3 regions of the Streptomyces sp. NPDC006332 genome follow, and region 3 is predicted to be linked to each of the others. Evidence: riboswitches for the same ligand, from Rfam matches in the RefSeq annotation. Region 3 holds a riboswitch; each other region holds the start of a gene.
What was found. A riboswitch is a leader RNA that binds a small molecule or an ion and turns the genes downstream of it on or off. The one in region 3 is predicted to bind cobalamin.
Positions count from the first base shown of each region.

Region 1: linked by a shared signal. The riboswitch ahead of ABZ027_RS07425 (prenyltransferase/squalene oxidase repeat-containing protein) and the one ahead of ABZ027_RS20725 (HoxN/HupN/NixA family nickel/cobalt transporter) in region 3 are both predicted to bind cobalamin.
Region 2: linked by a shared signal. The riboswitch ahead of ABZ027_RS30470 (nicotinate-nucleotide--dimethylbenzimidazole phosphoribosyltransferase) and the one ahead of ABZ027_RS20725 (HoxN/HupN/NixA family nickel/cobalt transporter) in region 3 are both predicted to bind cobalamin.

Region 1 is NZ_JBEXRA010000005.1:220,428-223,691, reverse strand. Features, by position in the region: gene ABZ027_RS07430 (SCO2322 family protein) at 1-497, opposite strand, end outside; gene ABZ027_RS07425 (prenyltransferase/squalene oxidase repeat-containing protein) at 494-1,726, opposite strand; cobalamin riboswitch at 1,833-1,956, opposite strand; gene ABZ027_RS07420 (phosphotransferase) at 2,016-2,675, shown strand; gene ABZ027_RS07415 (nuclear transport factor 2 family protein) at 2,672-3,106, opposite strand; gene ABZ027_RS07410 (MBL fold metallo-hydrolase) at 3,148-3,264, opposite strand, start outside.
Region 2 is NZ_JBEXRA010000041.1:73,083-76,346, reverse strand. Features, by position in the region: gene ABZ027_RS30475 (amidohydrolase family protein) at 1-983, shown strand, start outside; gene ABZ027_RS30470 (nicotinate-nucleotide--dimethylbenzimidazole phosphoribosyltransferase) at 1,105-1,491, opposite strand; cobalamin riboswitch at 1,582-1,763, opposite strand; gene ABZ027_RS30465 (SpoIIE family protein phosphatase) at 1,835-3,264, opposite strand, start outside.
Region 3 is NZ_JBEXRA010000022.1:5,289-8,552, forward strand. Features, by position in the region: gene ABZ027_RS20715 (SMC family ATPase) at 1-1,111, shown strand, start outside; gene ABZ027_RS20720 (metalloregulator ArsR/SmtB family transcription factor) at 1,255-1,614, opposite strand; cobalamin riboswitch at 1,667-1,902, shown strand; gene ABZ027_RS20725 (HoxN/HupN/NixA family nickel/cobalt transporter) at 1,930-3,030, shown strand; gene ABZ027_RS20730 (hypothetical protein) at 3,137-3,264, shown strand, end outside.

The sequences.
Region 1 (3,264 bases), on a different contig from region 3:
ACCTGCTCCCCGCAGCCGGTCCTCGGGTAGCCCGCGATCGCGCACAGCAGAGCGCCGGTGTCGTAGCGCAGGGGTTTGGCGGCCGAGGCGAGGGCCTCCGCCGTCGTGGCGTCGGGGGAGACGACGGCGCACGCCGTTCGTCGCGTCGGTGGGCTCTCGCCGGACGGGGCGTCCGTCCTGGTGCCGAAGTCGATGACCAGGGCCACCCTCTTGCTGCCGTCGCGTGCGGGCGAGTGGGCGCAGATCGTGCCGAAGTCGGCCGTGCCGCGCGGCTGTGCGGCGTCGCCGGAGTCCTCGCTCACCGCGAAACGGAAGCCCTGGACGTCTCCGTCCGAGGGGCGGGCGGTGGAGGGGCCCTGGGTCGCGTACGTCCACCGCCCGCCGTCGCGGTCCCAGAAGGACCAGTAACGGTAACCGGCGGCCTGCGCCTGCCCCATGGCCCCCACCAGGAGGAACAGGACGGTCGCGAACAGCGTGACGGCAGGGCGTCGTGTCACGGCCGCTTCCCCTTGGCGCGGCCGCTGAGCAGAAAGCCGATGCCGGCCCCGGCGGCGAGCCCCGCGCCGACCATCCACCAGACGTTCTCTCCGCCCGAGCCGTCGTCCGCGGCGGACTCACCGGACTCACCCGGCGCACCGGATGCCGCGCTCGCCGTCCGCGGGGCCGGTCCCGTCGCGTTGAGCTGCCGCACCAGGTCTGTGCCGCCGAAGTCGCGCGGATCCGTGCCGGTCGCGTGCGCGGCGAACACCAACTGGGCGTAGGCGGCGGGCCCGTTCGACTTCGCCCACGCGGACGAGTTGCGCTCCAGCCACTTCAGGGGCCCGGCGGCCCGGTCGGCCCCGCCCTGCGCGGCGAGCGCCACGACGGCGTCGGCGGTGTTGCCGAAGTCGGGCCGGTCGGTGGCGCCGGGGAGGGCGGACATCAGGTGGCCGCCCTTCCCGAGCGCCTTGCTGAGATAGGCGGCGCCGTTGGCGGCGGCCCGCTGCGGAGAGGGGGAGCCGGCGTCCGAACAGGCGGCGGCCTCGGCCTTCTTGGCGGGCTCCACCCTCAGCCCCTTGCCGAGCGCGCCCACCACACCCGCCGCCGTGGCGTCCGCGTTGGCCGCCAACTTGCGCTTCTTGTCCGGCTGGAAGGCGAAGGCCCCGGCGCCCTCGCCCTCGCACGGCAGGGCGAGCTTCACCAGGGCGTCGTACGGCGACCGGCCGCCCTTCTGGATCCGCGCGGGCTTCTCCCCCACGGCGGTCAGCGCGCCGACGACGACGGACGTCGAGTTCGTGTCGCTGGCGCCGCCGGGTGCGTAGCCCCAGCCGCCGTCCGTGTTCTGCACGGACTTCAGCCAGGCGACGGCCTTGCCGGTGGCGGCCCGGTGGCCGCCGAGCGCGGTGAGCGCCTGGACGGCGGCGGCCGTGTTGTTGGTGTCGACCATGACCTTGGCGTCGCACGGCTTGGAGACGTCGGCGCGGAAGGGAGCGAAGGCGCCGTTCGCGCACTGCTGCCCGGTCAGCCAGTCCACGGCCGAGTTGGCGGGCCGTACGCCCACGGTGTGCTGGGCGAGCAGCGCGAGGGACTGACGCCAGACGCCGTCGTACGTCGGGTCGGAGCTGCCGTAGAGCCCGGCGGGGAGCGCGGGCGACGCGGACGGGGAGGCGGCTTCGGCGGGCGCGGCGACGGCGCCGAGCACGGCGGTGGCGGCGGCCAGGACCATGGCGCGGCGGCGGACGTTCATGATCGGCGGGTGCCTCTCCCTGGGGGAGCCAAACAGCACGGGACACCCCGGCGGCTCGGCTCCGTATACCTCGACGGTGCCGCACACCGGCCGGTCGCCGGTGCACGTGAGCCGGTCACCTCCGCGCGGGGCAATCCGGCTCACCGCCTCTACGGACGGCTCACGGTTGCGGGCCAGCGCCGGATTCACACCGGCTTCCCCCCGTACGGGCGTGATCACGACCGGTCCACTCTACCGGTGCGTGGGCAACGCCCTACGGGGTGCCCGCGGGTGACGGTAGGTTCCGCCCATGCCATCGACGGGGAAACTGCTCGGCTCGGGCCGCGCCGCGGACGTCTACGAGATCGACGAGGCGTGGGTGCTCCGCCGCGACCGACGGGGCTGGGGGGACGCGGTCGCGGAGGGCGTTGTGATGGAACACGTACATGCGCACGGCTACCCCGTTCCCCGGGTGCTGCTCTCCGGCTCCAGCCGCACCGAGCTGGTGATGGAGCGGCTGTACGGCCCGACGATGCTGGAAGCCTTCGGCTCGGGCCAGGTCGACGCGGGCGAGGCGGGAGGCGTCCTCGCCCGTCTCCTGCGCCACCTGCACACCCTTCCGGCCAGGCACTCCGACGCCCGCCTCCTCCACCTCGACCTGCACCCGGACAACGTGATCCTCGCCGCCGACGGCCCCCGGGTCATCGACTGGTCGAACGCGGAGGAGGGTGAACCGGGCCTGGACTGGGGCATGTCCGCGATGATCCTCGCTCAGGTCGCCGTCGGCGCCGAACCGCTCGCCGACCCGGCCCGCGCGATGCTCACGGCCCTCCTCGCCGACCCGTCCTGCCTCACCGAGACAGGTCTGCGGGAGGCAAGGCGACGGCGGGCCGCCAACCCCACGATGAGTCGACCGGAGGTGCAACTGCTCGGCTCCGCGGAGAAGTTGGTCCGGTCGCTGATGACCTAGGCGCGGGGAGTCGGGCCTCCGAAGGGCAGGAACAGGGTGCGGGAGGCCAGGAGCCAGGTGTTGTCCGGGGTGCGGTGGAAGGTGTCCTGATAGTGGCCGATCTGGACCGGAGGGCCGGCCGGGACCATGCCGCCCTGGTGGCCGTCGACGCGGTAGGTCGTGAAGTACGAGAGGGCTGTCGCCGTGTCCGGGGAGGTGACCGTGACGAGGATGTTGGACATCATGCGGCGGGACAGCCGGTCGGCGGGGCGGGAGCCGAAGTAGTCGCGCAGGGCGTCGCGTCCCCTGATCAGCCGCTCACCCGCCGGCCACTCCCAACTGCCGTCGTCCGTGAAGAGTTCGGCCACGGAGGACGGGTCGCCGAGGTCGAGACGGTGGACGAAGTCGACGATCAGACGTTCACAGGCGCGTTCGGCGAGAAGGTGCTCCATGGTCAAGTAGTAGACGGTCCGTGCGCGGCCCGGCCACCGGTTTACACGGCCACGTACGTCACCGGCTCGCTCCCCGTCACCGCCTCCGCCCGTCCCAGCTTCACCAGTCGGCGCAGATGGGCCTCGGCCTCCGAGACGGCGATGTTCCTGGAGCCGTG
Region 2 (3,264 bases), on a different contig from region 3:
TGCGCCCCCAGGACATGTACAACGCGACCCTGGCCGGCCTGCTGGAGAGTCTTAACTCCGGGGTCACCACCCAGCTCGATTACAACCACGGTCTGTACTCGCCTGACCACGCCGACGCGGCCCTCGATGCCATGCAAGCGGCCGGTCTGCGCGCGGTGTTCGCCTACGGCGCCCCGATCGGAGCGGCCGCCGACCTCGCCGACGTCCGCAGGGTCCGCACCGAGCGCCTGTTCGACGACAAGGCGCTCGTCACTTTGGCCTACGGTCCGCTCGGCCCGTCGTTCGCACCGATCGAGACGGTGATCGAGGAATGGCGTGTGACGGACGAACTGAGCCTGCCCCTGACCTTCCACGTCAGCGCCGGCCCGGTCACGCAGACGCCCATCTCGGCTTTGAAGGAGCGCGGCCTGCTGCGCCCGAACACGCTCTACGTGCACGGTAATTCGCTCTCCGACAGCGAGATCAAGCTGATCGGCGACTCGGGCGGCAAGGCCGCCGCCGCGCCCAGCTCCGAGGCCGGGATGCGCGTCGGTGCTCCCGTCTCCAGCCGCTACCGTCGCCTCGGTGTCACCGCCGGCCTCGGCGTCGACGCGGTGTCCTCGGTCCCCGGTGACATGTTCTCCCTCATGCGGGCGGCGCTGCTCGCCAGCCAGGTCACCGACGACTCCCCACTGACCGCCAAGGACGTCCTGCGGATGGCCACAATCGACGGCGCCTCCGCGCTGGGGCTCGACGACCGGATCGGTTCGCTGCGCCCCGGCAAGCAGGCCGATGTTGTCCTGCTCCGTCTGGAGGACCTCGACATGCTCACTGCCGAACGTGACCCGATCGCGGCCGTGGTCCAGTCGGCGAACCCTCACAACGTTGACACGGTCATCGTCGCGGGACGGGTGATGAAGTCCGCGGGGCGGCTGCTCCACGCCGACCTCCGCCGCACCGCGCGGGCCCTGCGCTCCACGGCGGCCGCGATCAGCGGCAACTGACCCTGATCCCGGTTTCCGGCCGCTCTGAAACGGGACGTCGACCATCAGCGTCAACGCGCCGCTGCTCATCCGAACCAGAGTCCGGACCGATGGCCCTGCGAGCCCGAGGCCGTGTGTTCCCTCACAGCCTCGGGCGTGCCCGGCACGTCAGACGTTCATCTCGGCAGACCCCGGCAGAGTCGAAGGTGGCCATGTCACGCAGGGCACGGACGGCCGCGTGGACGAGCGGCAGGGCCAACAGGGCGCCGGTGCCCTCGCCGAGTCTCAAGCCCAGGTCGACCAACTCGGGCATCGGCGGCGGGCAGACGCCGGCCAGACCAGTCAGTCGTATCGACACGTCCTCCAGGAATCCCAGCGAACCGGGCGGCTTGGACAGGCGGTTTTGCCGGTCACGGGCCTCGGCGAGGGCGGCGGGGTCCGCGGGGGTAACGGCGGCCAGTGTGCTTCGGAGCAGCAGACCTTCGGCCAGGGACGAGGCAGAGACCGGCTCGGAGCCGGGTGCGGGCATCACGAAGGAGCACCTTCCGATGTCGGCGGTTTACCACGCCACCGTGACGGACCGTGCCCCGGCGGAAAGTGCCTGGCTGCGGGACGGGCGGAATATCCTGGCTCCCGGATCTCGGTACGGGGCCTCACGGCCTCGTGTCCGACGCCCGCTCCCGGCCTTCCCGGCGGCCGGCTCACGCCGGTTGCCAGTGGCCATCCGTGGGAGGCGGCTCCCCGGTCACAGTGGCGGGCCCGCCCCCGAGTTGGGCCGTTACGCCCGCACCGGAGTTCCTCCGCATCCGTCCCGCGCATCGTGCCATACGCCTGCTGCCGGCATGTAGCCAGGCACCGGCCGACAGCAGGTCCTATGTCTCCTCCGCGTCCCAGACGTCGACGAGGTCGAATTGCGGCTCGGAGCCGGCACCGATCGTCTGCTCGGTCCAGATGGTCTTGCCGTCGCGGTGATACCGGCTGCCCCAGCGCCTGGCGAGTTGGGCCACCAGAAACAGGCCTCGCCCTCCCTCGTCGCCGGCCCGTGCCCGGATCAGCCGTGGCTGGGTGTTGCTGGAGTCGGTGACCTCGCACACCAGTGTTCTGTCGTCATGGAAGAGGCGCAGTCCCACCATGCCGTCCGCGTAGCGCATCGCGTTGGTGACCAGCTCGCTGACGATCAGTTCGGTGGTGAAAGTGAGGTCGTCCAGCCCCCAGTCGGCCAGTCGGCAGGCGACGGCCTTGCGCGCTTCGGCCACCCGGGACGTGTCGTCGGGGAACTGCCAGTGCGCGGCATCGGCGGTCGGCAGCATACGGGTGCGGGCCAGAAGAAGCGTCATGTCGTCGCGGGGAGGTCCCTCGGTCATCGCGGACACCACGTCGTGGGCGATGCCCTCAAGTCCCCGCGCGCTGTTGCACAGAGACGAAAGCGAGTCGAGGAGATCCTGGGTGCCCTGGTCGAGATCGTGTGCGGCCCGGTCCACGAGGCCGTCGGTATAGAGGGCGAGGGTACTACCGGGCTCGACGCGGACCGTGGTGACCTCGAAGGGCATGCCACCGACGCCGAGCGGCGGGCCCGGGCTGACCTCTATGAGTCGACCCGCGCCGTCGGGCGGGATCACCACGGGCGGCAGATGCCCTGCGCCGGCCAGTGCACAGGTGCCGGCGACCGGATCATAGAGCGCGTACAAGCAGGTGGCGCCGATCGTCTCCCGGTCCTCGGGACCGGCTTCGTCGGCGAGTTGCTGGACGAGGTCGTCCAGGTGGATGAGGAGCTCTCCGGGGTCCAGTTCGAGGTCGGCCAGCGTGCGGATGGCGGTTCGCAGCCGTCCCATCGTGGCTGCGGCGTGCAGGCCGTGGCCTACGACGTCGCCCACGACCAAGGCGACCCGCAACGACGACAGGGGGATCACGTCGAACCAGTCGCCGCTGATGTCCGCCCCGCCCCCCGCAGGCACGTAACAGCCAGCCGAGTCGGCCGCCGTGGAGCGTGTGGTGGCGTGGGGCAGCAGTCGCTGTTGCAACGTGACCGCCGCCCGGTGCTCCCGCGTGTACCGGCGAGCGTTGTCCACGCTGAGCGCCGCACGCGAGGCGATGTCGAACAGGAGGTCAGCGTCCTCCTGCCGGAACCCCTCGGCGCGTTCGGTCCGCCATGCCGAGACGAAGCCGAGCAGCAGGCCGCGCGCGAACAGCGGCGAGATGACCAGTGAATGCCCTTTCTCGGGCAGCAGGGCGCGGATCACGTCCGGGTCTCCGAGTTGGTGCTCCAACTCCTGGCGTGAAGTCTTGAGGACGGTGTCGCCGT
Region 3 (3,264 bases):
GGCAGCCGTGCGGGCCGCCGCGCGGGTCGGACGGCGTGAGCGGCTGGACCGTGAGAAGAGCGCCCTGGAAGCCGAGTTGGCCCAGGCACGCGGAAACGCCGACAGCGTGGCCGCGCGGGCCGCGCAGTTGGAGCGCGGGGTCGCGCTGCTCGGTGACGCCGCCGAGTGCGCGCGGATCGCCGAGGACACCGCCCAGCGCCTCAAGGACGCCGACGCCCGCCTCGCCGACGCCGCTTTCCGGTACGGCTTCGACACCCCGCAGGCCGCGGCCGCGGCCCTGCTGGATGACACGGCCCACCGTGAACTCCAACGACGGCTGGACGCCTGGCAGTCGGAGGAGGCCGCCGTACGGTCCGTCCTCGCCGAGGCCGACACCGCGGCCGCCGCGCTGCGCCCGCCCGCCGACCTCACCGGGGCGGAGCGGACCGCGGCCACCGCCGCCCAGCGGCTGCGGGACGCCGCCTCCGGCCGCGACGCGGCGGCCCGGCGCTGCACCGAACTGGACCGGCTCTCCGCGCGTGCGGCCGCCGGCGTGCGACGGCTGGCGCCGCTGCGTGAGGAGTACGAGCGGGTGGCCCGCCTCGCCGGCCTCGCCGCGGGCACCTCGGCGGACAACGACCGCAAGATGCGCCTGGAGTCGTATGTGCTGGCGGCCCGGCTGGAACAGGTGGCCGCCGCCGCGACCGTACGGCTGCAGCGCATGTCCTCGGGCCGCTACACCCTGGTCCACTCCGACGACCGTACCGGCCGCGGCCGCAGCGGGCTCGGTCTGCACGTCGTCGACGCCTGGACCGGGCGGGAGCGGGACACGGCCACGCTGTCCGGCGGGGAGACCTTCTTCGCCTCGCTCGCCCTCGCCCTGGGCCTCGCGGACGTCGTCACCGACGAGGCCGGCGGGGTCCGGCTGGACACCCTCTTCATCGACGAGGGCTTCGGCAGCCTCGACGACCAGACCCTCGACGAGGTCCTCGACGTCCTCGACTCCCTGCGCGAACGTGACCGCAGCGTGGGCATCGTCAGTCACGTCCCGGATCTGCGGCGGCGCATCCACGCGCAGTTGGAGGTCGTGAAGGGGCGAGCGGGGTCGACGCTGCGGCAGCGGGGCGTCTGATCTCATCGCCCCAGGCGGCGGCGCGACAGCGGGGACGAGTGCACGACGCTCGTCGTCACCGAGCCGAGCGCGTGGAGCGCTCCTTCAGCGGCCGGCTCGGCGACCGCGGGTTCCTGCCGCACCGCCGTTCAGGTCGTCGCCGCTCAGCCACTCCTGCTGACGCAGTGCTTCAACAGGTCAGCGGTGATCGGGTCGATGATCCGGTAGCGGACCACCCGCCCCTCCTTCTCGCCCGCCACGATGTCGGCGGCGCGCAGGAGCCGCAGGGCCTGGGACACGGCGGGGTCATTCATTCCGGTCGCGATGGCGAGGTCGGAGACAGCGAGCGGACCCGTCTCGCGCAGAGCCAGCAGGAGGGCGAGGCGCCGGGGATCGGAGAGCAGGGAGAATCGCTCCGCCCAGGCGCGGACGTGGTCGGGTTCGCCGATGGCGGCGACGGCGTCGCAGACCCGGTGGCCGTCTATCGTGCGGCGGTCTGCGCGTTCGGCGGGGACGAGATGCATGGAAGCAATATCGCAGGTCGCGGTGTGATCTTGCATACCTGCGTAGCCGCGCAGGTATGCAGGAGTGAGTGGTCGCCCGTACGGTGGGCGGGCCGTGGTGTTCGGGAAGCCGGTGACAGCCCTTCGTGGTTCGAGGGGTTCAGGCCGGAGCGGCCCTCGCCACTGTGATCGGGGAGTTTCCGTCCCAGTTGTGCACGGTCACTGTTCGCCTCCGGGCGGACGGGAAGGCCGGAACGGAGACGTGTGTACCCGTAAGCCAGGAGACCGGCCACGGCACTTCACGAAGTGATCCACGAGGTGCTGGAGCGTGACCGTATGACCCTGCCCACCGGGCCCGACGTGCCCACTGTTTTTCGCTGGCGGCGCGAGGACACCGTGCGTACCGCCGGTCTCCTGGCGGTGATCGCCGCGCTGCACGTCGTGGCGTTCGGCATTCTGTTCCTGCTCGTCGTGCCGGCGCACTACGAGGTCGGTTCCAAGGCGTTCGGGATCGGCCTCGGCGTGACCGCGTACACGCTCGGTATGCGGCACGCGTTCGACGCCGATCACATCGCCGCGATCGACAACACCACCCGCAAGCTGATGGCCGACGGCAAGCGGCCGGTGTCGGTCGGGTTCTGGTTCGCGCTCGGCCATTCCAGCGTGGTGGTCGTGATGGCCGCCCTGGTGGCGGGAGGCGCACAACTCGCCGGCACGTTGATGAACGACGACTCACGTACCCACCAGACCCTCGGTGTCGTCGGCACGACTGTCTCCGGGACCTTCCTCTACCTCATCGCGGCGCTCAACCTCGTGGCACTGGTCGGCATCCTGCGGGTCTTCCGGGCCATGCGCTCCGGCACGTACGACGAGACCGCCCTCGAACAGCATCTGGACTCGCGGGGGTTCATGAACCGCGTCCTGGGCCGCTTCACCAGGTCGATCACCCGGCCCGGGCAGATGTTTCCGCTGGGCTTCCTCTTCGGCCTGGGCTTCGACACCGCGACCGAGGTCACCCTGATGGTGATGGCGGGCAGCGGCGCCGCGGCGGGGCTGCCGTGGTACGCGATCCTGTGCCTGCCACTGCTGTTCGCCGCGGGGATGAGCCTGTTCGACACCCTCGACGGGACGTTCATGAACTTCGCCTACCAGTGGGCGTTCTCCAACCCGGTGCGCAAGGTGTTCTACAACCTCGCCATCACCGGGCTGTCCATCGCGGTCGCCTTCCTGATCGGCACCATCGAACTGGTCGGGGTGCTGCACGAGAAGCTCGGTCTGCGCGACACGGTGACTGGTTGGATCGCCGACCTGGACATGGACAACGTCGGTTACATCATCGTCGGTCTGTTCGTGGTCGTGTGGGCGGCGGCGCTGGCGTACTGGCGGCTGGCCAAGGTGGAGCAGAGGTGGGCCGCCCGTCTCGCCGAGGGCGACTGACATCCGGCGCGTGATCTAGGAGGCGGGCGCGCCGGGCAGGACGCGGTGGTGGTGTTCCAGCCAGGGCGACGGAGGAGATCCGTCGGCCGCATGGCAGCATCAGGGCATGAGCGCGTCCTCGGCGGTGCGGAGCCTGCGCGCGGCGGTGTTCGCCGCGCTGTGCGTGCTGCTCGCCGTCGGGGGGCACACACTGGCGACCGGTGTGGCACCGGCCGTGTGGGTGCAGGCCGTCGG